Regions from separate parts of the Paenibacillus sp. UNC496MF genome, predicted to be linked through region 3. Evidence: a T-box and tRNA genes for the amino acid it is inferred to sense, from the RefSeq annotation. Region 3 holds a T-box; the other regions hold tRNA genes.
The links. A T-box is a leader RNA that pairs with one kind of tRNA and senses whether it is charged. The one in region 3 lies ahead of tyrS (tyrosine--tRNA ligase), so its partner is inferred to be a tRNA-Tyr.
Positions count from the first base shown of each region.

Region 1: it encodes a tRNA-Tyr, which carries the amino acid that the T-box ahead of tyrS (tyrosine--tRNA ligase) is inferred to sense. The anticodon was not compared.
Region 2: it encodes a tRNA-Tyr, which carries the amino acid that the T-box ahead of tyrS (tyrosine--tRNA ligase) is inferred to sense. The anticodon was not compared.

Region 1 covers NZ_FORE01000008.1:288-10,124, forward strand. Annotated here, with positions in the region: tRNA gene BMZ79_RS13900 (tRNA-Asn) at 82-157, shown strand; tRNA gene BMZ79_RS13905 (tRNA-Ser) at 163-253, shown strand; tRNA gene BMZ79_RS13910 (tRNA-Glu) at 259-333, shown strand; tRNA gene BMZ79_RS13915 (tRNA-Val) at 410-485, shown strand; tRNA gene BMZ79_RS13920 (tRNA-Met) at 507-583, shown strand; tRNA gene BMZ79_RS13925 (tRNA-Asp) at 624-700, shown strand; tRNA gene BMZ79_RS13930 (tRNA-Phe) at 715-790, shown strand; tRNA gene BMZ79_RS13935 (tRNA-Thr) at 825-900, shown strand; tRNA gene BMZ79_RS13940 (tRNA-Tyr) at 906-990, shown strand; tRNA gene BMZ79_RS13945 (tRNA-Trp) at 1,002-1,075, shown strand; tRNA gene BMZ79_RS13950 (tRNA-His) at 1,093-1,168, shown strand; tRNA gene BMZ79_RS13955 (tRNA-Gln) at 1,193-1,267, shown strand; tRNA gene BMZ79_RS13960 (tRNA-Gly) at 1,274-1,348, shown strand; tRNA gene BMZ79_RS13965 (tRNA-Cys) at 1,358-1,431, shown strand; tRNA gene BMZ79_RS13970 (tRNA-Arg) at 1,448-1,524, shown strand; tRNA gene BMZ79_RS13975 (tRNA-Leu) at 1,532-1,613, shown strand; gene BMZ79_RS13980 (hypothetical protein) at 1,802-2,209, shown strand; gene BMZ79_RS13985 (M48 family metallopeptidase) at 2,187-2,924, shown strand; gene BMZ79_RS13990 (LiaF transmembrane domain-containing protein) at 3,244-3,534, shown strand; gene BMZ79_RS13995 (PspA/IM30 family protein) at 3,586-4,284, shown strand; gene BMZ79_RS14000 (PspC domain-containing protein) at 4,281-4,775, shown strand; gene BMZ79_RS14005 (PspA/IM30 family protein) at 4,778-5,464, shown strand; gene BMZ79_RS14010 (sensor histidine kinase) at 5,570-6,715, shown strand; gene BMZ79_RS14015 (response regulator) at 6,672-7,349, shown strand; gene mobB (molybdopterin-guanine dinucleotide biosynthesis protein B) at 7,493-8,032, opposite strand; gene glp (molybdopterin molybdotransferase MoeA) at 8,425-9,753, shown strand; gene BMZ79_RS14030 (hypothetical protein) at 9,756-9,837, opposite strand, start outside.
Region 2 covers NZ_FORE01000020.1:169,917-179,753, forward strand. Annotated here, with positions in the region: gene BMZ79_RS30610 (ABC transporter ATP-binding protein) at 1-919, opposite strand, end outside; gene BMZ79_RS30615 (ABC transporter ATP-binding protein) at 912-1,898, opposite strand; gene opp4C (oligopeptide ABC transporter permease) at 1,911-2,843, opposite strand; gene BMZ79_RS30625 (ABC transporter permease) at 2,856-3,809, opposite strand; gene BMZ79_RS30630 (ABC transporter substrate-binding protein) at 3,883-5,646, opposite strand; gene BMZ79_RS30635 (ArsR/SmtB family transcription factor) at 5,987-6,895, opposite strand; gene BMZ79_RS30640 (LexA family protein) at 7,063-7,344, opposite strand; tRNA gene BMZ79_RS30645 (tRNA-Gly) at 7,546-7,616, opposite strand; tRNA gene BMZ79_RS30650 (tRNA-Pro) at 7,632-7,708, opposite strand; tRNA gene BMZ79_RS30655 (tRNA-Arg) at 7,713-7,789, opposite strand; tRNA gene BMZ79_RS30660 (tRNA-Cys) at 7,802-7,875, opposite strand; tRNA gene BMZ79_RS30665 (tRNA-Gly) at 7,886-7,960, opposite strand; tRNA gene BMZ79_RS30670 (tRNA-Leu) at 7,964-8,050, opposite strand; tRNA gene BMZ79_RS30675 (tRNA-Leu) at 8,063-8,148, opposite strand; tRNA gene BMZ79_RS30680 (tRNA-Lys) at 8,162-8,234, opposite strand; tRNA gene BMZ79_RS30685 (tRNA-Gln) at 8,242-8,316, opposite strand; tRNA gene BMZ79_RS30690 (tRNA-Tyr) at 8,323-8,407, opposite strand; tRNA gene BMZ79_RS30695 (tRNA-Thr) at 8,415-8,490, opposite strand; tRNA gene BMZ79_RS30700 (tRNA-Phe) at 8,510-8,585, opposite strand; tRNA gene BMZ79_RS30705 (tRNA-Asp) at 8,654-8,730, opposite strand; tRNA gene BMZ79_RS30710 (tRNA-Met) at 8,769-8,845, opposite strand; tRNA gene BMZ79_RS30715 (tRNA-Val) at 8,873-8,948, opposite strand; tRNA gene BMZ79_RS30720 (tRNA-Glu) at 8,955-9,029, opposite strand; tRNA gene BMZ79_RS30725 (tRNA-Ser) at 9,091-9,181, opposite strand; tRNA gene BMZ79_RS30730 (tRNA-Asn) at 9,187-9,262, opposite strand; tRNA gene BMZ79_RS30735 (tRNA-Ala) at 9,276-9,351, opposite strand; tRNA gene BMZ79_RS30740 (tRNA-Ile) at 9,362-9,438, opposite strand; partial or broken rRNA gene BMZ79_RS30745 (23S ribosomal RNA) at 9,553-9,837, opposite strand, start outside.
Region 3 covers NZ_FORE01000004.1:165,594-175,430, forward strand. Annotated here, with positions in the region: gene acsA (acetate--CoA ligase) at 1-1,523, shown strand, start outside; gene BMZ79_RS00780 (transglycosylase domain-containing protein) at 1,602-4,739, opposite strand; T-box leader at 4,923-5,207, shown strand; gene tyrS (tyrosine--tRNA ligase) at 5,257-6,513, shown strand; gene BMZ79_RS00790 (NfeD family membrane protein) at 6,725-7,252, shown strand; gene BMZ79_RS00795 (flotillin family protein) at 7,263-8,849, shown strand; gene BMZ79_RS00800 (helix-turn-helix domain-containing protein) at 9,087-9,837, shown strand, end outside.

The DNA.
Region 1 (9,837 bases), on a different contig from region 3:
TACATCGCTTCAGCTAAGCAAGACCTTCGCAAAGGTTCGTATCCAGTTTTCAGGGTGGCAAATACCTGAATTGAATATTGTTCCCTGATAGCTCAGTTGGTAGAGCACTCGACTGTTAATCGAGTTGTCACAGGTTCGAGTCCTGTTCGGGGAGCCATTAATGGAGAGCTGTCCGAGTGGTCGAAGGAGCACGATTGGAAATCGTGTATACGTTAACCGCGTATCGAGGGTTCGAATCCCTCGCTCTCCGCCAGATAAGGCCCGTTGGTCAAGGGGTTAAGACACCTCCCTTTCACGGAGGTAACAGGGGTTCGAATCCCCTACGGGTCACCATTTTCTCCAAAATTATTCAAAAAGACTTGCATTGAGCATGACTGATAAGCTATAGTATTACTTGTCGCTCAAATGCGGAGGCTTAGCTCAGCTGGGAGAGCATCTGCCTTACAAGCAGAGGGTCGGGGGTTCGATCCCCTCAGCCTCCACCATAATAGTAACATTAATAATGACGCGGGGTGGAGCAGCTCGGTAGCTCGTCGGGCTCATAACCCGAAGGCCGCAGGTTCAAATCCTGCCCCCGCAACCAATTTACCTTCGGTTCACTACCGAGGACTAGCCTATAATGTGGAGCCGTGGTGTAGAGGCCTAACATGCCTGCCTGTCACGCAGGAGACCGCGGGTTCGAATCCCGTCGGCTCCGCCATTATAACCATGTCAGGCTCGGTAGCTCAGTTGGTAGAGCAGAGGACTGAAAATCCTCGTGTCGGCGGTTCGATTCCGTCCCGAGCCACCATTCAGACAAGCTATGAATGAACGACGCATCAATTGCCGGTGTAGCTCAATTGGTAGAGCAACTGACTTGTAATCAGTAGGTTGGGGGTTCAAGTCCTCTCGCCGGCACCATTCTTGGAGGATTAGCGAAGTGGCCAAACGCGGGAGACTGTAAATCTCTTCCTTCCAGGTTCGGTGGTTCGAATCCATCATCCTCCACCACTTAATTATTTAGGGGCATAGTTTAAAGGTAGAACAGCGGTCTCCAAAACCGTTAGTGTGGGTTCAATTCCTGCTGCCCCTGCCAATTTCATAAGTTGTATGGCGATCGTGGCGAAGGGGTTAACGCACCGGTTTGTGGATCCGGCATTCGTGGGTTCAAGTCCCATCGGTCGCCCCATTTCAACTTAAAATTCATAAATGTTGGGGATTAGCCAAGCGGTAAGGCAACGGACTTTGACTCCGTCATGCCTAGGTTCGAATCCTAGATCCCCAGCCATTTTATGCGGAAGTGGCTCAGCGGTAGAGCATCGCCTTGCCAAGGCGAGGGTCGCGGGTTCGATTCCCGTCTTCCGCTCCATTTTTATGTGGCGCCATAGCCAAGTGGTAAGGCAGAGCTCTGCAAAAGCTTTACCCCCAGTTCGAGTCTGGGTGGCGCCTCCACCATTTTTTTTATTTTGTGCCCTTAGCTCAGCTGGATAGAGCGTTTGACTACGAATCAAAAGGTCAGGAGTTCGAATCTCTTAGGGCACGCCATCAATAAGCCGGTGTGGCGGAATGGCAGACGCGCGCGACTCAAAATCGTGAGGGAAACCGTGGAGGTTCGAGTCCTCTCACCGGCACCAACTTGTGAAACCAAAACGCTTTAAAATAAACGTTGATCGGTCTATGCCGGTCAACGTTTTTGTTTTATCTTTAGATGGCTGCGTGCGACAGGCTTTACTGACCCTTCATAAGATGTTGCTATTCGGCGCTTTCCTTTTCTTGTAAAATGAAGAGGAACTCGATAATATCGTCAAGGGAGCGCGCGTAGGTGCAAGCAGAAGCGACTGCAAGTCAAACCGATGAAACATATCAAGCCTGCCCGTCATGCAGCAGGCGCATCCCGGCGCATGTGCACTATCGATCCTGGTGCGAATGCGGATGGAATTTGGAGCCGTCAGACCAGGACGCGTCCCAAGGTCGTATTGAGGCGACGTACCTCAAGCTTGGCCAGCGTATGGGCAAGAAATTGCTGCAAGACATGATACAGGATTCGGATGCGCAGGAGAAGTTATTTAGAGACAGGCTGCTGACGAATCTGTTCGCGGGGCTCGTCCATGCCGTGACGGCGGCTTTATTCATTGGCTGTTGGTACTTGATCGTCAAGTGCATTCAGGGTATTACTTCTTTTATTTGCTCGCTGCGGTGGTGGCGGCTTGATCCTGGACCATCGGTTTAATGCTTCGTATGCGCAAGCGGGCTGGCGCATGAAGCGCTACATAACGCTCGGGTTGCCGTTGTTTGGGATTTTGGATTGTGAAGAAAGGATCGCCCTGATCGGGCATGAGATCGCGCACGGGGTCAATCGCGATGCGCGTCGCTCTTTCTTCACGTTATCCGCTTACCGTACGCTGATTCGATGGCATGACCTATTGCATCCTCAAGATTCGTTAATCTTGGAACGAAACTGGGCGGTATTCCTTTCAAAAAACGTACTTAAGCTGCTATCCTACATTCCGCTGTACATGGCCGTCGGTTTCATTCACCTTTATTATTACGAATCGCAGCGAGCAGAATATTTGGCGGATGCGTTGAGCGCGGAGATGAGCGGCACCGAAGCGATGATGCGTCTTAATGACAAGCTGTACGGCGAACTGACGTTCAGTATGGCGCTGCAGCGGCATGTGCTTAATGGGCAGCAAGGCAGCTTTTTCGATGCCTATAAAGCGATTGCGCTAGCGATGCCTGAACGCGAACGAGAACGAATTCGCCGAGTGGAGCTGCTGGAAGGCTCCAGACTCGATTATACGCATCCCCCGGGCGCCTACCGGATTCAGTTTCTGCAGCGGCATTATCGGCCGTCGGCTAAAGTCGTCCTAACCGACGAGCGGCCGGAACGGATCGAGGCCGAGCTCAAAAAAGCGGAGCCTCGGATCGAAGCGAGGATGATTTAGGATTTTCAGGCATCGCTCTACTAAGCCTTCATAACCTCTGCCTGTGAAACGGATCGTCTCACGGGCTTTTTTTATAGGATTTGCAAAGGGCGGCCAGCCTATGCGAAACAGCGGACCTGGCGGGTTTCTCGAGTCGTAGACGCGTTCGGTCTAAGTGTCTGCGAGCACCCCGCCTGAGGTCTAGGGTCAAATACCGTCGCGGGTCCGTTTTGGGAAATCCGAAAAGAACCTAAAATAAGGACATAAGCAAGAAACGAAACATCCGCAAGGCCAAAACGTAAAGCAAGTAAAAGCGAAAAACGAAAGGCGGTGACAAAACATGGGGAAAAATGCACTGGGCGCATTCCTGGTCGTCATTGGCGGTTTGATGGTGATGAAGTTTCTCGGCATTCACCTGGGCTGGATCGTCGGCCTGCTGATGCCGTTCATCCTGATCGGCCTCGGCGTGGTCGGCGTTCGCAACAACAGCAAGGTGATCGGTTCGATCCTGATCGTCGTCGGCGGTCTGATGCTGCTGCCGAAGCTCTTCGGCCTGCTCTCGCTGCTGATCGCGATCGGCTTGATCGTGTGGGGCGTGGCAATGTTCAAAAATCGCGAGAAACGCGTCTAGGCAATCGGCACTAATCGTCATTGAACGTTCGGAACGAAGGAGGATCAGGCAATGAGCATTATGCGGAGAGTAAGGGACATGACGGTCGCGACGCTGAACGAGCGGTTGGAGAAAGCCGAAGATCCCGTCAAGCTGATCGACCAGTTTCTCTGGTCGACGCGGGAAGAGATCATTCAGGCCGAGAAGCTGTATCAGCAAGTGAACGGCCACGGCAATCATTTGAAGGCCCAGTGGCTGCAAGCGGAGCAATTGAAGGAGAAACGCGAGCAGCAAGCGATCATCGCCCTTAAAGCGGGCGAAGAGCACGTCGCCCGCATCGCGCTGATGGAGAAAGCATCGAGCGAAGAGCGCGCCGCGCAATACGGGGAACTTTACGAGCAAGCGGCGCAGAACGTCAGAGAGCTGGAAGAGCAGCTCCGGGAGCTGCGCAGCGAATATCAGAGCGTGTACGACAAGCGGGAGTATTTCGCGGCACGGATGGAGTCGCTCCGTCTGCAGCAGCGGCTGAATGAACGCTATGCGCAGGGCGGCGTGTTCAACAACGCGCCGGGTCAGCAGTCGGCCGGCATCTTCCGTCGGCTCGACGACCGCCTGAACGATATGGAACTCGAAGCGCGCAGTCTGCGCGACCTCCGCAAAGCCGGACAGGAATGGGTGAGCGGAGCAGGACAAACGCTGCAATCCAGCATTGAACGCGAAATGGAGCAATTGAAGCGGAAACTGCAGCAGGAAGGATGGAAATCGCAATGAAGAAGCTGTATCGATCGCGACGCGACAAGAAGCTGTTCGGCCTCTGCGGCGGGCTCGCCGAGATGCTGAACGTGGATGCGACGCTCGTTCGGATTCTCCTGATCGTCGTCACGGTCTTTACGAGCGGCGCATTGATTCTGGTATACGTTTTGGCCGGTCTGGTCGTACCGAAAAATCCTTACGATTTCGGCGGCGGATACGGTCCCGGCCCCGGCGGATTCGGCGGCGGCTGGAACAACAACCATCACAACGGCCATTTCGGCGGCAATCACTTCGGCGGGCACAACAATTACGGCCAACAAGGCAGCACGTACGGCAATTCGTACGACGGCGCATCCGGACCGAGCTGGCAAAAGCCGCCCGCTCAAACGCAGGCGACCCCGCCTTCCAATATCGATGCCATGATGGAAGACCTGGAGAAACGCGCATTGAAGAAGGAAATCGAAGAGCTCCGCGCAAAACTGGCTAAACACGAGAAGGGAGATGTTTAACAATGAGTATTTTCAAACGGATGAAAGACATGACGAAAGCGTCCATTCACGAACTGCTCGATAAAATGGAAGATCCGGTCGTCATGTTGAACCAATACCTGCGCGACATGGAGGCCGAGATCCACGCGGCGGAACTGACGGTCGCGAAGCAAATGGCCAACGAGCGCCGCATGCTGCAGCGGTTGGAAGAGGCGACGAGAGGCGGCGCGGACCGCGAGGCGAAAGCCGAGACGGCGCTTCGTTCGGGACAGGAAGAGCTGGCGCGCAAGCTGCTGGAAGAGAAGCTTTTCTTCGACCAGAAGACGGTCGAATTCACGGAGCTGCACGCGAATGCCAAAGCGCAAGCCGAAGAACTGATGGGTCAGCTGCACGGCATGAAAGACGAGTACTACCAGCTCCGCAACAAGCGCAACGAGCTCGCCGCCCGCGCCCAAATGGCGAAGGCGAAGAAGCAAATGGCGCAAGTCACCGCGGTGCACACGATCGAAAGCGGCAACGCGTCGCGCGGCTTCGGCCGGATGGAAGAGAAGATCATGCAAATGGAAGCGGAAGCGGACGTCATGCGCGTGCCTTACAACTCCTACAACCGCCCGGCATCGGCGGCACCGGTCGATCCTTCGAAGCAACTGAAGGTGGAAGAGCAGCTGCAGGCGCTCAAAAACCGGCTGAACCCGCCGTCCGCCGAATAACGCGGGCACGAATACGTCCATGCGATATGCCTTGGTCGATGCGCTTCACCGGCATCGGCCACTGGCATGTTTTCGCGCGTTCATACATAGGGAGGAGGAACGGCCATGAGCGAACGAACGCCCGAACCGGAACGCGGAGAGGCGCAAGAACAGAACGATATGCTCACCGCGCCCGTCAAGCGGAGCGAAACGCCGGTCGGATTTCGGGGCCAAGGGCCGGATCCGCGAATCCCGGCTGAAGCGAAACGCAAAAACGCGGCGGAAACCGTGCTTTGGCTGTTCGTGATTTTGGGCATAAGCGTGCTGGTGCTCCAGGGCACCGGATACGTGAAGCTGTTCGCGCTGCAAAGCAAGGCGGCCTTGATCGGATTATCGGTCATCGCGGCTGCGCTCGTGCTCGCGGCGGTGTATAGTTATCTACAGGGGATGAAGCTCCGCGCGGCGCTGAAACGGCTGGCCGAGCAGCAGCGGCGCAAACGCCAGCGCGTGACGCTCCCGGCGGAAGTCAGCGAAGACGATGCCGAAGAAACGCTGTCCGCGGAAGACGAGGCGTGGACGGAGCAAGTCCGGTTCACGGCGGTCATCGAAGAGCGGCAGCGTCTCGCGCGCGAGCTGCACGATGCCGTCAGCCAGCAGCTGTTCGCCATCTCCATGACGGCGACGGCGGTCAGCCGCACGCTCGAGAAGGACTGGGAACGCGCCAAGCGGCAGGTCCAGCTCATCGAGGAGATGGCGTCCGTGGCGCAGTCGGAAATGCGCGCGCTGCTGCTGCATCTGCGGCCGGTCCACCTGGACGGCAAGCATCTCAGCCAAGCGCTGCACGGACTCGTGGACGAGCTGAAGCAGAAGGTACCGATGGCGATTACGCTGGAGGCCGACGTGGCCGTGAAGCTCGGGGCGGAAGCGGAGGATCATTTGTTCCGGATCGCCCAAGAGGCGCTGTCCAACTCGCTGCGGCATTCCAAAGCGGACCAGCTGAACATTTATTTGCAACAAGCGGGGGCGTACGTGCGGTTGACGGTGCAGGACAACGGCGTCGGGTTCCACGCCGAGGAGAAGAAGCAGACGTCGTACGGCTTGCTCACGATGGAAGAGCGGGTAAACGAACTGGGCGGCTCCATGAAGCTCATCACGTCGCCGGGCAACGGAGTCGTCATCGATATTTGGGTGCCGTCGGCAGCACCGGATGGAGGAGGAATTTCACCGAATGGAAGCGATCGAACGAATGGACAGCATCGAGCAGCCTATTAAGGTCTTGTTGGTCGACGATCACGAAATGGTGCGGATCGGTCTGGCGGCCGTGCTGAATACGGAGGAAGGCATCGAAGTCGTCGGGGAAGCAAGCAACGGCCAAGAGGGCATTCGCCTCGCGCAGGCGTACCGGCCGGACGTCGTGCTGATGGATCTCGTCATGGAAGGCATGGACGGCGTAGAGACGACCCGGCGGCTGCTGGAGCTGTATCCGGACTGCAAAGTCATCGTGCTCACCAGCTACCTGGACGACGGGAAAATGTATCCGGTCATCGAGGCGGGCGCGTTCAGCTACCTGCTGAAAACGTCGCGCGCGAACGAAATCGCCGAAGCGATCCGCGCCGCGTCCCGCGGGCAATCCGTGCTGGAGTCGCAGGTGGCGGCGAAGATGATGAACCGGTTCCGCCAGCCGAAGCCGGACAACGCGAAGCCGCTGCACGACCAGCTGACCGAGCGCGAAATGGACGTGCTCAAGTGCGTGGGCCGCGGCTTGTCCAACCAGGAAATCGCGGATGAGCTGTACATCGGCATCAAGACGGTCAAGTTCCACGTGACGAATATTTTCGCGAAACTGGGCGTGGAAGACCGGACGCAGGCGGCGATTTACGCGCACAAGCACGGATTGGCGGAGTAAGGAAGGCTGCGGGTTGCGGCAAAAGCAGGCGGTGGTAAAGCGCATGGGGTTGCGGCGATAGCAGGCTGCAACCGAGAGATCGCGCGGCAGGAAAGGGCCCGAAAGGAGCGCACGGACGAACGTGAGCTGTTTTCGGGCCCTTTTTAGCGTTCGCGGGCAGGGATTCGCGCGAAGACGGCTTGCGCGATGGCGTCGTCCTCCGCGAGGTCGTAGACGGGGACGGCGATCGCCGGCTTCAGGGCGGCGGCTTCCGGCCAGACGACGGCCAGCAGCGAGTTCGCGAGCCTGAGCAGCTCCCTGTCCTCCGGCGATCGCAGCAGGATAAGCTTGGGATGCTCGGCCTGCTTGAAGCCTTCGACCAGCACGACGTCCAAATGCCGCATATGCGCGAGGAGCACGGACAGCGGTTCGGGGCCTTTGCTGAGGATCGCGCTGCCGGACGAGGAACTGATCGCGGTCATGTCGGCGCCGGCGGCCTGATGCTCCCACGTGTCCGTGCCCGGCCGGTCCATGTCGAAGTCGTGGGCGTCGTGCTTGACGGTGCCGACGCGATAGCCCGCATGCTTGAGGCGGGCGACAAGCTTGGCGGTCAGCGTTGTTTTGCCGCTGTTCTTGTATCCGACGAGCTGGAGCACGAACGGGATGCGGTCCGCCGGCGTCCGGTCGGGAAAACGGTCGAGCATGCGCGGCTCTCCTTTCTAGAACGATGAGACTGGCCGGTTTGCGGGAAGGTTGATAAAGCGTATCCACGGCCCGGCCGGATTCTGCTACAATGATAAGAACATGATAAGCACCCGTGACGATCGTGTAAAGGACCGGGCCGAAGTCGAGGGATGAGCCGCGTTCGGAACGGCTCGAGAGCCGGCACGGGCAGGGAATGACGGAAACGAAAAAGTCGGATGGACGCAGGGCGTGTTGCGTTCGGAACGGCTCGAGAGCCGGCACGGGCAGGGAATGACGGAAACGAAAAAGTCGGACGGTCGGATGGACGCAGGGCGTGACGCGTTCGGATCGTCGGCGGTATGGGAAGCGAATGAACGAAAATCGTCGGGCGGATGGACGCAGCGGAGGTCGCATGAACGAGAGGCAGGAGGAGGCGCGGTTTCGCAGGCGCGCCGTGAAAGTAGACGACGCGATGGAGATGGTCATCGCGGCGGCCGTCCCGGGGCGGCGGGAAAACGTGCCGCTGTGGGAGGCCGGGGGCCGGCGGCTGGCGGAGTCGGCGGCCGCGACGACGGACTGGCCGCCTTTCGCGCGGGCCGGACTGGACGGATTCGCCGTCCGCAGCGCGGATACGGCGCTAGCGTCGCCGGGCTCGCCGGCGACGCTGCGCGTCGTCGCCGCCGTCGCCGCCGGCGAGCTCGCCTCGGCGGAGGTGGCGCCGGGCACGGCCGTCCGCATCATGACGGGCGGCGCGGTGCCCTCGGGGGCGGACGCCGTCGTCATGCTGGAGCAGACGGCGGACGCCCGCCTGGACGGGCAAGCGGCGGTGCGGGTGAAGAGCGCCGCCCGGCCCGGCCAGAACGTCGCGCCGCGGGGCGAGGAGTTCCGCCGCGGAAGCGTGTTTGCGGGGCCGGGCGAGCTGCTGCGGCCGGGCCATGTGGCGCTGCTCGGCACGTTCGGCTATGCCGGCGTGCCGGTGTACGCGCGGCCGCGCGTCGCGGTGCTCGCGACCGGCGCGGAGCTGCTGCCCGTGGAGGCGCCGCTTGCGCCGGGGCGCATCCGCGACAGCAACAGCGCGATGGTCGCCGCGCTGATCGGGCAAAGCGGCGGCGTGCCGGTCATGCTCGGCCGCGTGCCGGACGAGCATGAGGCGGCGGCGCGGGCCGTCGCGGACGCGCTGGCGCGGTGCGACATGCTGATCACGACCGGCGGCGTGTCGGTCGGGGATTACGACGTCATGGCGACGCTGCTTCGCGGCATCGGGATCGGGGAGGCGGCGGCTGACGGAGAAGCGCGGCAGCCTCAGCTGTCGCCGCAGCTGCCGCCGGATAGCCGGCTGCTGTTCAACAAAGCCGCGATGCGCCCGGGCGCGCCGACGTCGGCCGCGATTGTCTCCGGCAAGCTGCTCCTCGCCTTGTCGGGCAATCCCGGCGCCTGCTTCGTCGGCTTCGAGCTGTTCGCGCGGCCCGCGATCGCCCGCCTGCAAGGGGCATCGCCGGAGCAGGCGCGGCCGAAGCAGGCGACGGCCAGGCTCGTCGGCGGCTTCGCGAAAGGAAGCCCGCACGAGCGATTCGTGCGGGCGCGACTCTACGCCAAGAACGGCGTGCTGTACGCCGACCCGCTCGCGTTCGGCAAATCGAGCATGCTGGCGTCCCTTCCCTCCGCCGACGGGCTGATCCGCCTGAAACCGGGCGCTTCGGGTGCCGCGGAAGGCGAGATCGTCGACGTCATCCTGCTGTGACGCTACAGCGCGGCATCGACGCGAAAGCCGCTTAACCCCGACGGCGTCCGCGGCGCGGCGTCGGCGCCATATTGGGCAAAGGCT
Region 2 (9,837 bases), on a different contig from region 3:
GCACTTCCTCGCGGCAGCGGGGAACCGCGAACGGGCAGCGCGTGTGGAACTTGCAGCCGGACGGCGGGTTCGCCGGATTCGGCAGCTCGCCGCTCAGCACGATCCGCTCGCGCTTCAGCTTCGGAATCGGCACCGGCACCGCCGACAGCAGCGCCTTCGTGTACGGATGAAGCGGGTTGCGGAACAGCTCGTCGCGCGAAGCCGTCTCCATCATCGATCCGAGGTACATGACGCCGATATGCGAGCACAGATGCTCGACGACGCTGAGGTCGTGGGAGATGAATAGGTACGTCAGCCCCTGCTTCTGCTGCATGCCGCGGAACAAATTGATGATCTGCGCTTGAATCGACACGTCGAGCGCGGAGACCGGCTCGTCGGCGATGATCAGGTCCGGATTCAGCACGAGCGCCCGGGCGATGCCGATCCGCTGCCGCTGGCCGCCGGAGAATTCGTGCGGAAACCGGTCGTAATGGTACGACGACAGCCCGCAGGCGGTCAGCACGTCCAGGACGCGTTCCCGAACCTCGGCCGGCGACGCCAGGCCGTGGTCGAGCAGCGCTTCGCCGATGGCGTCGCCGATCCGCACGCGCGGATTGAGCGAGCTGTACGGATCCTGGAAGATCAACTGCATCTTCGGCCGCAGGCGGCGCAGCTCGTCCGGCGGCAGATCGAACAAGTCGATGCCGTCGAACCGCACTTCGCCGTCCGTCTTGTCGTTCAAGCGCAGAATCGTGCGGCCGACCGTGCTTTTGCCGCTGCCCGATTCCCCGACGAGGCCGAATGTTTCGCCCTTGTTGATGGTAAAGCTAATGTCGTCGACTGCCTTGACTTGCCCGACCGTCCGGCCGAGCAGACCGGCCTTGATCGGAAAATATTTCTTCAGTCCGCTCACTTCAAGCAGCGCTTGCGCCTCAGCCATGCGCCATCGCCTCCTTCTCGTACAGCCAGCAAGCGACATGCTGGCCATTGCCGACGTCCTTCAGCGCGGGCTGCTTCGTCCGGCAAATCTCCATGCAGTGCGCGCACCGGTCGTGAAAATAGCAGGACGGCGTCAGCTCGAGCGGGTTCGGCACCTGGCCCGGAATGGAATACAGCTCTTCCTGGCGCTGATTGATGATCGGCTTGGACTTCAGCAGCCCTTGCGTGTACGGATGCTGCGGATTTTCGAACAGGGCCACGACCTCGCCCTCCTCCACGACTTTGCCGGCATACATGACCACGACGTAATCCGCCATTTCGGCCACGACGCCGAGGTCGTGCGTGATGAGCAGGATCGACATGCCCGATTCTTCCTTGAACCGGCGCAGCATGTCCAGGATTTGCGCCTGGATCGTCACGTCGAGCGCCGTCGTCGGTTCGTCGGCGATGAGCAGCTTCGGCTCGCACGAGATGGCGATGGCGATCATGATGCGCTGCAGCATGCCGCCGCTCAGCTCGTGCGGATACGAATCCGCGATCTGCTCCGCGCGGGAGATCCCGACCTCGCCGATCAGCTCGATCGCCCGCTTGCGCGCCGCCTTTTTGCTCATTTTCCGGTGGGTCATGAGCGGCTCCATCAGCTGCTCGCCGATCTTCAGCACCGGATTCAGCGACGTCATCGGCTCTTGGAAAATCATCGCGATCTCGTTGCCGCGAATGGCGCGCAGCTCGCTGCGGCTCAGCTTAAGCAGATCTTCGCCGTCAAAGCCGATGCGGCCGCCGGCGACCCGGCCGGCCGGGCCTTCGACGAGGCCCATGACAGACATCGCCGTGATGCTCTTGCCGCTGCCCGACTCGCCCACGATGCAGACGATTTCGCCGGGGCGGACCCGCAGGCTGACGTCGTCCACGGCGCGGACGACGCCCTCTTCGGTATGGAAATGCGTGCTGAGACGCTCGATTTCAAGTACGTTGTTCATGCTCGCGTGCACCTACCTTTTTTGCTTGGGATCCAGCACGTCGCGCAGCCCGTCGCCGAAGATGTTGATGGCGATGACGGTCGCGAAGATCGAGAATCCCGGCGGAATCCAGAGCCACGGATGGTCTTGAAAATCGATCATGTTGTTCGCCGCGTCGATCATGTTGCCCCACGTCGGCGTCGGCGCCATGACGCCGAGCCCGAAATAGCTCAGCACCGATTCGCTCAGGATAGCGCCGCCGATATTAAGCGTGGCGATGACGATGATCAAGGGCACCAGATTGGGCAGCAGATGATTGAACAGCTTCCGGCGGTCGCGCAGTCCGAGGACCACGGTCGCCTGCATATATTCCCGTTCCCGCAGACTGAGCATTTGGCCGCGAATCATCCGCGCGAGCCCCGGCCAGCCGACGATGCTCAGCATCAGCATGACGATGTACATCCGGTAATCCGTCGGCACCTTCCATTCCGACAGCAGCGCGCCGAAAATGAACAGCAGCGGCAAGCTCGGAATCGTGAGGAGCAGGTCGGCGAGCCGCATGATGAGCTGATCGGCGACGCCGCGGTAATAGCCGGCGATGACGCCGAGCAGCGTGCCGACGAACACCGACAGCACCATCGACGCCAGGCCGACGGTCAGCGAGATGCGGCCCGCCTGCAGCACGCGCGTCAGCACGTCGCGGCCGAGGGCGTCGGTGCCGAGCCAATGCTTCAGGCTCGGCGCCTTGTTCATGAACGCCATGTTGATTTTGTTATCCGTGTACGGCGAGAACAGCGGGCCGATGAAGCAGGCCAGGAACATGAACGCCACGACGGCGAGCCCGAGCATGGCCAGCTTGTTCTTGCGCAGCCGCCGCAGCGACTGCCGCCACAGCGAAGCGTGCGCGGTACTGCGCGCGGGCGCGGCCTTCGCCGTTCCCGCGCCTTCTGCGTGAATCGTTGACATCCTCGTGCCCTCCTACAACCGGACCCGCGGATCGGCGACGCGGTACAAAATGTCCGAAATGAACGTGCCGATGACGGTCAGTATGGCGATAAACAGCGTGAATCCCATCAGCAGCGGGTAATCCCGCAGCGTGAAGGACTGCATATAGAGCTGGCCGATGCCCGGCCAGTTGAAAATTTTCTCGATAATCAGCGAACCGCCGAACAGCCCGGGAAGCTCGAAGCCGACCAGCGTGATGGCCGGCAGCAGGGCGTTGCGCAGCGCGTGCGTGAACAGCACCTTGCGTTCCTTGAGCCCTTTGGCGCGGGCCGTCCGGATATAGTCCTGCTTAATGACCTCGATCATGTTGCTGCGGAAGTACCGCGTCAGCGAACCGACGCCGAGCAGCGTCATGACCATGACCGGCAAGGTCATGTGATGAATGACCTCTTTGACGTACGCCATGCCCGTCGCGTTGCTCCCCGTCGTCAGCATCCCGCCCGGCGGCAGCCATTTCCAGTCGACGGCCAAAATCTTGATCAGGAAGAGGCCGATAAAGAACGACGGGATCGACATCGCCGCGAAGAGCCCCAGCATCACGATCGTGTCAAACCACGAATACTGCTTGTACGCCGCGACGACGCCGACGACGACCGCGATCAGCCACGTCAGGAACGTCGAGACGACCGCGAGCAGGAACGAGTTCCAGATGTACTGGTTGAACAGCGTGAGCACCGGCTTCTGCTGCGCCAGCGAGTAACCGAAGTCGCCGTGGAAGGCGTTTTTCATCCAGAGCAAGTACCGCTCGATCACCGGCTTGTTCAGGCCATAGATCTCGCGCAGCTCCGCTTTGCGTTCCGGCGTCAGCTTGATGTTGCCCGTAATGAAGTCGCCCGGCGTCAAGGCGTAGAGGCAGAAGATCAAGAAGGAAGCCGCGAACAAAATGATGACCATGTATAAGATCCGCTTCGTAATGTACGTGCTCATAGTCGACTCCTTAACCTGCGATTCCCCGCCCGGTCGCCGGGCAGGGAATCGCGTTTCGTCGTTTCGTCTTGCGTTATTGGCCCAGCGTCCAGTTCGGCAGGCTCGGAGCCAGTCCGTTGAACGGGCTGACGCTCAGGTTTTGAATGCGGCCGTTATAGGCGTACACGCTCTTCTTGTAGCTCGTGAAGATGATCGGCAGCTCGTCGTTCAAGTATTGGAACAGCTCTTTGTATACGGCTTTGCGCTCGTCGATGTTCGAGGTCGCCAAACCTTTATCGTACAGCTCCTTGAACTTCGCGTCGTTGTAGCCCGGAATTTCGCCGTCGACGAATTGCAGCAGGCCGTCCGACGGATCCGTCAGGAGCGACGTCGAGAACGATGCGAGATCGTAGTCGCCGCCTTCGACCTTGGAGACGAGGGCGTTGAAGTCCGCGAAGACCTCCGGCTCGAATTTGATGCCGAGCGCTTCGTAATCCTGCTTCGCGACGGCGATGAAGATATCCGAGGCCGGGCTCTTGGAGCCCAGGTAATGGATCGTCAGCGCTTTGCCGTCCTTCTCGCGGATGCCGCCCGCGCCGACCTTCCAGCCCGCTTGGTCGAGCAGCTCCTTCGCTTTGTCCGGATCGTACTTGTACGGGTTGATGCCGTCTTCCGTGTATGCCCAGGACACCGGAGGCGCCGGAATGTTGGCGATTTGGCCCGCGCCTTGGTTCGCGTCCACGTAGATGCTTTGGCGGTCGAGGCCGTACGTCAGCGCTTGACGGACCAGCTTATCCTGCAGCGCCGGGTGCTGAAGGTTCAGCTGGATGTAGCCGTAGTTGCTCGGCGTGTACGGCAGGATGTTCACGAAGCCGAGCGCCTTCAGCTTGTCGAGGTTTTCCTTCGTGGCGGTGAACGACGCGTAGTCGACTTCGCCCGTCTCCAGGTACTGCCATGTGTCGCCTTCGGACGTTTTATAGATGAAGTGCTCCGTTTTCGGTTTGCCGGCAAAATAGTTCTCGTTCGCGACCATCCGTACTTCCTGGCCCGGAATGAACTTCTCCAGCTTGTACGGACCGTTGCCGAGCGGGCTGCCGCTAAGCTTCTTCATGTAGCCCAAATCGCCTTGCTTGTAATCCTTGCCGTAGTAGGCCTTGGACAGAACGTCCGAGCCAAGCATAGTCAACGCGCTGGCGTTCGGCTTGTCGAGCGTGACGGAGATCGTCTGCGGATCGATGACCTTGATGCCCGAGACGCTCGTCGCCTTGCCGGCTTTATAATCTTCGCCGCCCTTCACGTGCAGCGTGTTTACTTGGGAGTCGCCGTCGTACGACTTGTCATACAGGATCGTCCACGTGAACGCGACGTCGTCTGCGGTCAGCGGCGAACCGTCGCTGAACTTCAGATCCTTGCGCAGGTGGTACGTGTAGGTCAGGTTGTCCGCGGACACGTCCCATTTCTCCGCCAAGCCCGGTACCGGAAGACCTTTGTCGTCCACGGTCACGAGCGATGTGTAAAGCAGCGACGATACGTTGCCGTCGTAACCGCTCTGCTGGAAGTACGGCGTGAACGCGCCGCTCGGATCGGTCAAGCCGACAATGATCGTGTCCGTGCGGCTCTTCGCCGTATCCGGAAGCTTGGACATGTCGGACGCTTGAATCGTGCCCGTGGCGTCGCCTGCCGCATCCGGCGCGGCCGTGTTGGACGAATTGCCCGCTGCGGCTTGGTTGGCGCTGTTGGCGCCGCCGTTCGCGGTGCCGGCATTGCTGCCGTTGTTATTGCCGTTATTGCCGCATGCGGCCAGCAAAATGGCGCTCGCGAGAATAGCGGTGGATAGCGTAAGGATTCTTTTCTTCATGACGACCTCCTGAAAATAAGAGCTATTTATGAGTGCCGATTAATTCCGATTAAATCACTCAGCATTGTTGTTGGTTTTTATTATAGGTACGTTTTGCGGTTCTGTAAATAGAGAACTGAAAAATAATTCTTTCCATAAAGAAAACATGCAAAGTTCGCCAAATCCGAGACGCGTTTCCCTTAGCAGGAAAGCACAAAAAAACCACTCCCACACCGTTCCGGCACGATGCGAAAATGGTTTCCTCTCGACAGTTCAGGTTCGGCACTCGCGCGGGAGCCGTACAAGGTGCCAAAGACTTGCGTATGTTCTTTTCGATGATTCCGGGAAGTCCGCCCGCTCTTTACCCTTGCTCGATGTAGTCCATGATTTTGCGATGGATCTGGGCGATCGCGCTGGTCCGCAGGCTGTACGCGGTCAGCGTCTCGCCCTCGAAATGCGCCGTCAGCATGCCGGCATGGCGCAGCTTCGTCACATGGTCGTGCGTAATGCCCTTCGACAGCTCCAGATGGCGCACGATCTCGATGAACGACCGCGGCCCCTGATGCAGAAACCGCAAGATTTTAAGCCGGCTCTTCTCCGCCACGCTCCGGATCATGCGATATTCGTGCGGCGAGAGGAAGTCCTCGTCGTCCACGTAGACTCTGGCGGCATAATGGCAGATCGTCACATGACCGAAATGGCTAATGACGTTAAACGGCTGAAAGTGATACTGCGGCATGAGCACGACCTGCTCCAGCCCCTCCAGCGGTTCGAAAAACAGCCCGTTCGCCGTTTCGTCGATGAATGCGGCCGGCTCCGCCGAAGGAAGCGCTTGCTTGCGACGGCGCGCCTCATCCCGCAGCCGCTCAATAATCGTCCCGTCGAGGTGTCGAAAATAATGCTCGTCCCACAGCTCGAACAGCTTCGCGGTCCGGTCGCGGAACGCCGCCATGTTGGCGGGGAACTGGTTGGCATAGGGCGACATCAATTCATACAGGTCCCCGGCCGTCATGCCTCTGAGCCATACCGCGAATTCCGCGGTAGTCTCACTCGGACTCAGGTACACGAGCAGATACGTCAGCTTCCAAGCCGCGTCGATGTCGGTAGCGTCCAGCAGCTCTGCCAGCTCCGGTGACAGACGGCCGCCGACCTCCTTCGGCCATGAAGACGACAGATCGAGTTTTTTATGCGATTTCCGGCAAATATAAGCATGCAAGCTGCCAATCGCTTCGTATAGCGGTTTGAATCGGATGTCCAGACGGTATGGCATGGCCGCACGCCCCTCTCTGCCCTATATTATAGCGCGCGTTATGCGATCTGTCCCACTTCGAATTTATCCGTGCCCCGCCATTCCCGGCTATTCGCACGCATAGCCCCGATAAGGGAAGCCCATGGAAGCCATCGACAGGCTTGTAACGGTCTTTATCTTCAATGCCGTTAAGGAGCGCGGTATATGTATTCGGCGCGTTCTTCGGCCAGACGTTCGAGGTACGCGGACTTGACGAACTCGGACCGCAGCACGCGAAGCGATCGGGTCTCGCCCGGCTCCCAGTGCAGGATCCCTTCCTGCCGCAGCCGCAGCAAATGCGGTTCGAGGGTGGCGAAGCTCCGCAAGCCGACGAAATTGCGCACCTCGTCCACGGTTGGCGGGAACCCGTGCTTGGCGCTGAAATTCAGGATCGAATAGGCGATTTCCAAACATTTTCTGGATAAGCTCATTATCGACGCTCCTTCCCATAGGAACATATGTTCTTATTTTAGTCCGAAGCATCATGAATTTCAAGCGCTATTTCAGCCGAGGAAGCTGCCAATTTCTGATGCTCGCTCCGCCAAAGCCGCGTTTATCCCATTCGAAACTGCCATCTATACAAAAAACCTCTTATCAAGGAGATAAAAGGCTTCTTCGCGTCATATAAGGAAAGCGGGTGATGGGAATCGAACCCACGCCATCAGCTTGGGAAGCTGAAGTTCTACCATTGAACTACACCCGCAATGGAAAAAAAAGATGGTCGGGATGACACGATTCGAACATGCGACCCCCTGGTCCCAAACCAGGTGCTCTACCAAGCTGAGCTACATCCCGTAAATGGCGTGCCCTAAGAGATTCGAACTCCTGACCTTTTGATTCGTAGTCAAACGCTCTATCCAGCTGAGCTAAGGGCACAAAAACATGGTGTGGAGGCGCCACCCAGATTCGAACTGGGGGTCAAGCTTTTGCAGAGCTATGCCTTACCACTTGGCTATGGCGCCAAAAAAGAAATGGAGCGGAAGACGGGAATCGAACCCGCGACCCTCGCCTTGGCAAGGCGATGCTCTACCGCTGAGCCACTTCCGCGGATGGTGCGGTCAAGAGGACTTGAACCTCCACGGCTGTTACACCACTAGAACCTGAATCTAGCGCGTCTGCCAATTCCGCCATGACCGCATGTGAAAATAATGGTGCGGTTGAAGGGACTCGAACCCTTACGCCCGGTGGGCACTACCCCCTCAAGATAGCGTGTCTGCCAATTCCACCACAACCGCGTATTCAAGAAAGTGAGCCATGTAGGACTCGAACCTACGACACCCTGATTAAAAGTCAGGTGCTCTACCAACTGAGCTAATGGCTCATGCAAATGGCTGGGGATCTAGGATTCGAACCTAGGCATGACGGAGTCAAAGTCCGTTGCCTTACCGCTTGGCTAATCCCCAATGAAATGGTGGAGGATGATGGATTCGAACCACCGAACCTGGAAGGAAGAGATTTACAGTCTCCCGCGTTTGGCCACTTCGCTAATCCTCCAAAAAAATGGTGCCGACGAGAGGACTTGAACCCCCAACCTACTGATTACAAGTCAGTTGCTCTACCAGTTGAGCTACACCGGCTGATGATGCTTGTCTTTCATGGTGGCTCGGGACGGAATCGAACCGCCGACACGAGGATTTTCAGTCCTCTGCTCTACCAACTGAGCTACCGAGCCAAGCTATTCCCGATCTGAGCTGCCCTTCGGCCGAATGCCCGAAGACAACACGCGATGCAGAGTGAAAATGGCGGAGCCGACGGGATTCGAACCCGCGGTCTCCTGCGTGACAGGCAGGCATGTTAGGCCTCTACACCACGGCTCCGCGTTGGAAACAATGCCCGGCATCATGCCGAACGTAATTGGTTGCGGGGGCAGGATTTGAACCTGCGGCCTTCGGGTTATGAGCCCGACGAGCTACCGAGCTGCTCCACCCCGCGTCATTAAAAAGCGTTGCTATTCGTTTATGGTGGAGGCTGAGGGGATCGAACCCCCGACCCTCTGCTTGTAAGGCAGATGCTCTCCCAGCTGAGCTAAGCCTCCGAATAATGGTGACCCGTAGGGGACTCGAACCCCTGTTACCTCCGTGAAAGGGAGGTGTCTTAACCACTTGACCAACGGGCCTTATGAATAGTATTGCCCGATATGTAATCGGAAAGACGCCGCCTCGCCCCGGGGGGAAGCGTGGCGGAGAGCGAGGGATTCGAACCCTCGATACGCGGTTAACGTATACACGATTTCCAATCGTGCTCCTTCGACCACTCGGACAGCTCTCCACGGATGGCTCCCCGAACAGGACTCGAACCTGTAACAACTCGATTAACAGTCGAGTGCTCTACCAACTGAGCTATCAGGGAATAGATCGCATCATGGTGGAGCCAAGCGGGATCGAACCGCTGACCTCCTGCTTGCAAGGCAGGCGCTCTCCCAGCTGAGCTATGGCCCCGTAAAGGGAATGGTTGGCCTTAGTGGACTCGAACCACCGACCTCACCCTTATCAGGGGTGCGCTCTAACCAGCTGAGCTAAAGGCCAATAAAAAACCCACTCAGAAGTGGGTGTATCTTCAGTTGAAGAAAGAAACACCTTGAAAACTGGATACGATGATATGCAATTCAACATCAGCTGGTCGTCTCTGGAACGAGACATTAGGATAAGCCCTCGACCGATTAGTATTCGTCAGCTCCACGCATTGCTGCGCTTCCACCTCGAACCTATCTACCTCGTCGTCTTCAAGGGGTCTTACTAAATTGGGAAATCTCATCTTGAGGGGGGCTTCACGCTTAGATGCTTTCAGCGCTTATCCCGTCCGCACTTGGCTACCCAGCGGTGCTCCTGGCGGAACAACTGGTACACCAGCGGTGCGTCCATCCCGGTCCTCTCGTACTAAGGACAGCTCCTCTCAAATTTCCTGCGCCCACGACAGATAGGGAC
Region 3 (9,837 bases):
ATAGCGATAACGCAAGGGACGAATCGTACACGTTCGCGGAGATGGCGAAGCAGTCGAACCGGTTCGCCAACGTGCTTCGCGGGCTGGGCATCGGCAAAGGGGAGCGCGTGTTCATCTTCATGCCGCGCACGCCGGAGCTGTATTTCGGCCTGCTGGGCGCGCTGAAAGTCGGCGCCGTCGTCGGGCCGCTCTTCGAAGCGTTCATGGAAACGGCCGTCAGGGACCGCCTGCTGGACAGCGGCGCAACGGCGATCGTCACGACGCCGGCGCTGCTGTCGCGCATTCCGCGGAGCGAGCTGCCGGACCTGAAGCATGTCATCGTCTTCGGCGACGACGTGCAGGCAGGGGACGGCATCGTCGATTACAAAGCCGGGATGGCCGCCGCATCCGACGACGCCGAGATCGAATGGCTCGGACTCGAGGACGGACTTATCCTTCATTATACATCGGGCTCCACGGGCAAGCCGAAGGGCATTTTCCACGTTCAGAACGCCATGATTCAGCACTACTTCACCGGCCGGATCGTGCTGGACCTGCAGCCGGACGACATCTACTGGTGCACCGCCGATCCGGGCTGGGTCACGGGCACGTCGTACGGCATCTTCGCGCCTTGGCTGAACGGGGCGACGAACGTGATCCGCGGCGGCCGCTTCAGCCCGCAGGACTGGTACAAGACGATCGAGCGCTACAAGGTGACGGTCTGGTACAGCGCGCCGACGGCGTTCCGCATGCTGATGGGCGCCGGCGACGACGTCGTCGGACAGTTCGACCTGTCCAGCCTGCGCCACGTGCTGAGCGTCGGCGAGCCGCTTAATCCGGAGGTCGTCCGCTGGGGGATGAAGGTCTACAAGCAGCGCATTCACGACACGTGGTGGATGACGGAGACGGGCGGTCAGCTGATCTGCAACTACCCGAGCATGGACATCAAGCCGGGCTCCATGGGCAAGCCGATTCCTGGCGTTCAAGCAGCCATCATCGACGACGCGGGCAACGAACTGCCGCCGTACCGCATGGGCAACCTCGCGATCCGCACGCCATGGCCGTCCATGATGCGCAAGGTATGGAACAATCCCGCGAAATACGAGGAGTATTTCCGGATTCCGGGCTGGTACATTTCCGGGGATTCCGCCTACCGGGACGAGGACGGCTACTTCTGGTTCCAAGGCCGGATCGACGACGTCATCAACACGGCCGGCGAGCGCGTCGGACCGTTCGAGGTCGAGAGCAAGCTCGTCGAGCATCCCGCTGTCGCGGAAGCCGGCGTCATCGGCAAGCCGGACCCGATGCGCGGCGAGATCATTAAAGCGTTCGTGGCGCTGCGCGAAGGCTACACGGCGTCGGACGAACTGAAGGCCGACATTACCAAGTTCGTGAAAGAAGGCCTCTCCGCGCATGCGGCGCCGCGCGAGATCGAATTCAAAGACAAGCTGCCGAAGACGCGCAGCGGCAAAATCATGCGCCGCGTGCTCAAGGCGTGGGAGCTGAACCTGCCGACCGGCGACCTGTCGACCATTGAAGACTAATCTTCGCCCGGCTTCGGCCGAGGCACAAAAAAACCTTCCGATGCAGTTCGCACTCGGAAGGTTTTTTGCGTTGCTTCTTTAAGGCTGAATGGCGGCCGGCGCCGAAGGAGGCGATTCGCCGGCGTCGTTGACGGCCGTCACCCGGAAATACCCGCTCGTGAGCGGCGAGACGTATTCGAAGCGCGTCTCGTTGGTGGAGCCGATCTTCTTGAACGTGCCGCTGCCGTCGGTACTGTAGTACACGTTGTAGCCCGTGACCTGCTCGGACGTCGCGTTGTCCGCCCACGTCAGCTTGATGCCGATCGCCGTGCTTTCGATGGCGATGTGGATCGGCGCGGACGGCGACGCGAGGCCGGGATTCGAGCCCGGCTGGCCGCCGCTGCCGTTGCCGTTGCCGGTCGGCAGTCCGATAATGTCGCCGACCGAGCCCGTGTCCGTCGGCGAGGCCGATCCTTGATCCGGCGGAGGCGCGATGCCGCCGCCGGAATTGACGACCGCGCTCGGCGCGGATTCCTTGCCGGCCACGTCGACGGCCGTGACGTAATACGCGTAGCCGCCAGGCGCATTAATGTAGTTCACGAAGCGCGAGTCCTGTCCCGTGAGGACAGGGTTATTCATGTTCGCGAACGCGCCGCCGTTCACGGAACGGTACAACCGGTAGCCGACGACGTCGCGTTCCGGCGAAGCCTTGAACGTAATCCGGTACGCGCCGCCGCCGGATACCGTCTCGATGCCCACGTTGGACGGCGGGCTCGGCGCCCGGCCGTCGTCGACCCGCGGATCGACCATGGACGGGGCATCGCGGCCCGCGTCCGCCGGCACGTAAGCGCTCATCGGCCTGCGGCTGTCCGCCGGCAGCTTCGCCTGCGCGGCTTCGATTTCCTTCATGAGCTCGTCGAGCGGCTTCTGCCGCTTTACGACAAGCTGCTCCTTGACCATGTCCGAAGGCGTGGTCGGCTTCGGAATGTAGTTGATGCCGTTATAGGAGATGACGGCCATCCTGACGAGCGCGTCGTCCGGCTCCTTCGGCACGAACTTCGTGTTGAACCAGTCGGTGACCAGCTTGCCCTCGCTGCGCGTCAGATCCGTCGGCAGCTTGCCGCTCAGTCGGGAGACGGTCGCTTTGACGATGCCGGACGGCATTGTGAACTCCTTCGTCGGGAACAGCTCGGGCCGCGTGGTCGTGACTTCGTTCATGATATCCGACCAGATGATCCGCGCCCGCTCCCGTTCCGGTTTGGACAGCGTGTATTTCTGTTTCTCGTAGCCGACCCAGACGCCGAGCGTAATGTCCGGCGTGAAGCCCATGAACCAGACGTCGCCGTAGCTTTGGGTGGAGCCGGTTTTGCCGACGACCGGAATTTTGCCGTAATTTTTGAAATACGACGTAATTTTGTGCCCGGAGCCGGACGGATCGGAGATGACCGTCCGCATCATGTCCGTCATCAGGAAAGCGGTCTGTTCCGAGAAGACGCGGAGCGGCTTGTCCGCGTGCTGGTAGACGACCTTGCCGTTCGCGTCGGTGATTTTGCTGATCATGTACGCGTCGTTGAACTCGCCTTTATCGGCGATCGCGCCGTAGGCGTTCGTCAGCTCTTCGACGGAAACGCCGATGCTGAGACCGCCGATGACGCCCGTCTGGGCATAGTCGTCTTGCGGCTGAATCGTCGTGATGCCGAGCTTCCTCGCGAATTTCCAGGCTTCCGGAATGGTCACGAGATTGTTGAAGATTTTGAGCGCCGGGATATTCAGCGATCGGTTGAGCGCGTCCCTTGCCGTCACGAGGCCGTAAAATTTGTTCGTGACGTTCATCGGAATGTGGAAGCCCTTCTGACCGTCCTTCATGACGATCGGCGAATCGTCGATGACGCTTGCCGGCTGGATGATGCCTTTCTCGATAGCCGGCAAATAAGCGGCGATCGGCTTCATGGTGGAGCCCGGCTGCCGGGTCATCTGGGTCGCGTGGTTCAACTGCTCCGTATAGAAGTCGCGGCCTTCCAGCATGCCGAGAATCGCGCCGGTCTTATGGTCGAGCATGACGGCGCCCGTCTGCTCGATGCCCTTCTCTTTGCTGTCGCCTCCGAAATTGTTCGGATCCGACCCGATCTTGTGCATGGCATTATAGACTTTCTTGTCGATCGTCGTGTAGATGTGATACCCGCCGCGGAGCAGATGCTCGTGCGCTTCCTCCAGCAGCTGGGCGTTCTCTTTCTTGTTAACGTCTTCCGGCTTCAGGTTCGGATTCTCCGCGAGCATCAGCTGCACCGACGCCTGGCGCTCGGATTCCAGCATGAGGAACGGGAACGTCGAGTAGGCTTTCTCCGTCGGCTTCGCGAGCGATTTCTCGAGGTCGAAGCTCATCGCTTCGTCGTACTGCTCCTGGCTGATCCGCCCGGTTTCCAGCATCCGCCGGAGCACGATGTGCTGGCGGTCCACCGCGAGCTTGAAGCCGTCGGGATTGAATTTCCCTTTGCTCGTGAACGCCGTGTACGCCGAAGGGCGCTGAGGCAAGCCGGCCAGATAGGCGGACTGCGCGATGTTGAGCTTGTTCAGGTCCGTGATGTTGAAGATGCCTTTGGCCGCGGCTTTGATGCCGTACAGATTGTAGCCGCTGTTGCTGGTGCCGAACTGCACCTTATTCAAGTACGCGGTCAGGATCTCGTCCTTCGTCATGAACCGCTCGAGGCGGAGCGCCAGGAAGATCTCTTTGGCCTTCCGGCTGTCCGTCTTGTCGAGCGTCAGGAACACCTGGCGTGCAAGCTGCTGGGTCAGCGTGCTGCCGCCGGTCTGCGTGTCCTCGTTCAGCAGCTTTTGCTTGACCGCGCGGGCCAGGCCGTTGAAGTCGACCCCGATGTGCTTGTAAAAGTTGTTGTCCTCCGTGGCGAGCACGGCGTTGACGACCTGCGGCGGGATTTCGTTCCGCTTGACGAGCCGCCGGTCCTCTTCCGTCCGGAGCTGGCCGACGGGGGTTTGTCCGTCGTTGAAATACACAAAGCCGGTGACGGCGTTTTCATCGATTTTGGCTTCGATTTCCGCGCGCGAGCGCACGGGCTCGTCCTTGACGAAAGAGGCTACGTAGCCGGCGACCGCGGCGCCCGCGAGCAGTCCGATCAATAATCCGAAAATAAAGAGCCATTTAATCGTTACGAACGTTACGATGCCAAAGGTCCGCCATTTGCTGTAGCTTTTCGGTTTCTGTTGACGGTCTTGATCCATACAATGCTGAGCCTCCTCCGATTAACAGCCTTATTATAGCATAGTTCCCAAGCCGAGTTGGAGTTCCGGGACGACGAATTTGTCCATACGCCGCCAATTTTCCCAATTCGAAGGCGATTCGCGCGCTTTTATTGACTTCGCGCCGAGCGTTGTGGTATAACGGAAAGCAAGAAAATCGCATATCGAAACGCGTTGAAAGGCTTCAGTAGAGCTGCGGGACGACGATGTCAGAGAGCCGGTGGGGGGTGCGAACCGGTACGCGCCGCAATTCGAATTACCGCCTCGAGCTGATCGGACGAACCCGAATAATCTCCTGTTCGCGCTGGGAGCGTTCGCCAGTAGTCCGCATCCGGATGATCTCCGTTATGAAATGAAGTGAGAGCCGTATTCTCTTTGTCCGCGCGTCTTGGCGGGCACGGGCGGTTCTAACGAGGGTGGTACCGCGAGCAAATCCTTCTCGTCCCTTGAGGACGCGAAGGATTTTTTTATTTGATTCGGACGGGAGCGTCGAACGCGAATGGTAAAATGGGAAGCATTGACCGCTGCGCAGCAGCAGGAAGTCGAACGGCAGATGGAAGTCATCCGGCGGGGCGTCGTCGAGATCGTGCCGGAAGACGAATTGAAAGCGAAGGTCGCGAACGCCGTGGCGACCGGCAAACCGCTCAAAGTCAAGCTGGGGCTCGATCCGTCGGCGCCGGACATCCACGTCGGCCATACGGTCGTGCTCCACAAGCTGCGGCAGTTCCAGCAGCTGGGCCACGACGTGCAGCTGATCATCGGCGATTTCACGGGCCGCATCGGCGATCCGACGGGCAAGTCGGAGACGCGCAAGCAGCTGAGCGAGGAGGACGTGAAGCGCAACGCCGAGACGTACCAGAAGCAGATCTACAAGCTGCTCGACCCGGCCAAGACGACGGTGTACTACAATTCCGAATGGCTCGGTCCGATGAGCTTCGCGGAAGTCGTGACGCTGTCGGCCAAGGTGACGGTCGCGCGCATGCTGGAGCGCGACGATTTCACGAAGCGCTACACGACCGGCCAGCCGATCAGCATCCATGAATTTTTCTACCCGCTCATGCAGGGCTACGATTCGGTGGCGCTCGAGAGCGACGTGGAGCTCGGCGGCACCGACCAGAAGTTCAACCTGCTCATGGGCCGCACGCTGCAGAAGGAATACGGCAAAGCGACGCAGGCCGCCATCATGACGCCGCTCATCGAAGGCTTGGACGGCGTGAACAAGATGAGCAAGAGCCTCGGCAATTACATCGGCATCGACGAAGAGCCGAACGAGATTTACGGCAAGTCCATGTCCATTCCGGACGAGCTCATGCCGAAATACTACGAGCTGGCAACGGATATGACGAACGAGGAGCTGCAGGCGCTGCGCGAAGGACTCGCGGACGGCAGCAAGCATCCGCGCGACGCGAAGATGGCGCTCGCCCGCACGTTCGTGCGCATGTACCACGGCGAGGAAGCGGCGGCGGCGGCGGAACAGCATTTCGTCACGGTGTTCCAGAAGCGCGCGCTGCCGGACGACATCCAAGAGGCGGAGGTGAAGGCGTCCGACCTGCAGGACGGGCGCATCGGCATTCTGAAGCTGCTCACCTCGATCGGCCTGCAGCCGTCCACCAGCGAAGCGAAGCGGAGCGTGCAGCAGGGCGCGGTACGGATCAACGAGGAGAAAGTCGAGGATTGGTCCGCGGAGATCGCGGTGGCCGACGGCGATATCATCCAAGTCGGCAAGCGGAAATTCGCGAAATTGGTTCTTCGTTAAGGAAGGCCGGCCATAAGCTTATCGTGCGGCGTTTTGCGCGCGATAAGCTTTTTTTTGATCGGCGACGAGTCCGTCCGGCCGCTCCGACAGGCGCGATTCGACAGAAATTGTAATAATTGCAAAGCGTTTGCGAAACTTATTCGGTACAAATGACGTAAGAAATAACGGATGGAATTCAAAATAATGGAATTCTTCGGACAGGAGGGAGGGCATGGAAGGCTTATTTCTCGGTTGTCTCATCGGAGGGGCCTTGTTCGCGATCGTCAGCGTCGTGCTCGGCGATTGGCTCAGCCTGGCGCTCGACGGCATGCTCGATTTTTTATCGCTGGACGGCCACCCCGTCCTTCAGCCGACGGCGATCGTCGGGGGGGTTACCGTATTCGGGGGAGCGGGGCTGCTGCTCGCGCGCCATGCTCCGTTCGGAACGGTTCCGGTCGTGCTGCTCGCGGCGCTCTGCGCGGTCGCGGCGGCGATCGGAATCTATTGGCTGTATATCCGGCCGATGGAGCGAAGCGAGAATTCGACCGGCTACTCCATGAAAGAGCTGACCGGCATGATCGGCGAAGTCAACGTGCCGATCCCGGCCAAGGGCTTCGGCGAGGTGACGGTGAAGGCGGGCGCGGGCTTGACGAATCATACCGCGGCCAGCTTCGACGGCGTCGAGATCGCGTCCGGCGAGCGGGTCGTGATCGTGGGGCTCGACGCGCACACGCTGCTCGTCTCCAAGCTGGAGCTTTGACCGGACATGAATGAGGAGAGGGGAATACGACGTGCCAGATTATTTAGTAATACCGGCTATCGTGGTCGGCATATTGATCGTGCTCGGCTTGGCGTTCTGGGCGAGATACCGGACGGTGGGACCGGACAAGGCGATGATCGTGACGGGCTCGTTCCTGGGCAGCCGCAACGTCGCCGAAGACGAATCGGGCCGCAAGAACAAAATCGTCCGCGGCGGGGGCGCGTTCATCCTGCCGATCTTCCAGAAGGCGGACTTCCTGTCGCTGCTGTCGCACAAGCTCGACGTGTCGACGCCGGAGGTGTACACGGAGCAGGGCGTGCCCGTCATGGCCGACGGCGTCGCGATCATCAAGATCGGCGGCTCCGTCGAGGACGTCTCGACCGCGGCCGAACAATTCCTCGGCAAGCCGACGGAATCGCTCAAGAGCGAGGCGCAGGAGGTGCTCGAAGGTCACCTGCGCGCCATCCTCGGCTCGATGACCGTCGAGGAAGTGTACCGGAACCGCGATAAGTTCGCCCAAGAAGTGCAGGGCGTCGCGGCGCGCGATCTGAAGAAGATGGGCTTGCAGATCGTCTCGTTCACCATCAAGGACCTGCGCGACAAGCACGGCTACCTCGACGCGCTCGGGAAGCCGCGCATCGCCGCGGTCAAGCGGGACGCCGACATCGCCGAAGCCGAGGCGGTGCGGGATTCGAGGATCCAGAAGGCGCGCGCGGAGGAAGAAGGCCTGAAGGCCGAGCTGCTGCGCGACACGAACATCGCGGAGGCGGCGAAGGACAAGGAGCTGAAGGTGGCGTCCTTCAAGAAGGATCAGGATTCCGCCAAGGCCGAGGCCGATCAGGCGTACGCCATCCAGGAAGCGCGCGCGAAGCAGCACGTCGTCGAGGAGCAGATGCAGGTAGAGCTCGTCCGCAAGGAACGGGAGATCGACCTCGAAGGCAAGGAAATTCTCCGCCGCGAGAAGCAGTACGACGCGGAAGTGAAGAAGAAGGCCGACGCCGACCGGTATGCCGTCGAGCAGGCGGCCGAGGCGGATAAGGCGAAGCGGATGCGCGAAGCCGACGCCGCGCAGTACAAGATCGAGACGGAAGCGAAGGCGAACGCGGAGCAGAAGCGGCTGGACGGCCTCGCGATCGCGGACGCGGAGCGGGCGAAGGGAACGGCGGAGGCGGACGTCATCCGGCTTCGCGGCTTGGCGGAAGCCGAGGCGAAGGAGAAGCTCGCCCGGGCGTTCGAGCTGTTCGGCGAAGCGGCCGTGCTCGACATCGTCGTGAAGATGCTGCCGGAGCTCGCCGGCAAAGTGGCGGATCCGATCGCCGCGATCGACAAGCTGACCGTCGTCGATACCGGCCACGGCGAAGGCGCGGCGCGCGTCAGCAATTACGTCACGTCGCTGATGGCGACGGCCCCGGAAATGCTGAAGAGCGTCTCCGGCCTCGACCTGAACGCGCTCATCCGCGGGCTGACGACGCGCGGCGCATCGGCCGCCGGCGCGGCTGTCGCGGGAGCGGCGGCTGCCGCGGCGGGAGCCGGACTGCCGGAGGCGGGTAACCCGATGCTGAAGGCCGATCCGGTCGCCGGAGGCGACCTGGCCTAAACGCCGCCGCCGACATGTCCGGGCCGCGCTGCGCCGGTTCGGGCGGAAGCGGCCGCGCGGAAACTGGCTACGCGAAACGGCCCGTCCCCTAAGGGACGGGCCGTTTCGCGCGTCCGTCCGAGACCGGTAGGGACGCGAGCCGGCCGCGGATTCAAGCCGGCTTGACGTTCGCGACAGGAACCGCGCGGCTTCGCGGCGAAGGAATACGGCATTAGGCAATCGGAGGAGATGGCAGCCATGATCAAGATGCACACGTGCTACGTCAAGGATTTTCACGGGAAATGGGAAATGGGCCGGGAGCCGACGCAGTACAACATTCTGCTGGTCGTGACGCGCGGGAAGATCATGTACTACGTGAACGACGAGACCGTGTTCCTGCAGAAGGGCGACGTGCTCTTCATGCCGGCCGGCACCGTGCGGGGCGGCGTATCGATGGAGGAGCATCAGCGGTACGCGACGCACTTCACGCTGGAGGCGCACGACCGCGCGCTGTTGCCCGTGCTGCGGGAGGAGCGCTTCTGCAAGACGTCGATCCCCGGCTTCGAATATTTCAAGCAGCGCTTCTTGCTGCTGAAGCATCATTGGCTCATGCGGGGGCCGTACTCGGAGACGGCCTGCTACGCCGTGCTGCTCGAGCTGCTCGGCATCCTCAACTACGAGCGGGACAAGCGGAAGCTGCCGGCCAAAAAAATCGACATGGCGGAAGACATCAAGCGCTACATGCTGGACCATTTCAAGGAGCCGGTGACGCTGAGCGACCTCGCCGCGTATACCGGGCGGACGCCGAACCACGTGTCGCATGTGTTCAAGTCGGTTACGGGCCAATCGCCGATCGAATATTTGCACCACGTCCGGATATCCAAGGCGAAGGAGCTCATGTTCGACAAAATGACGCCGATCAGCGTCGTCGCGGAAGAGACCGGCTTCTGCGACCAGGCCTACTTCAATCGGGTGTTCAAGAAGCTGACGGGCTGTTCGCCGACGGCGT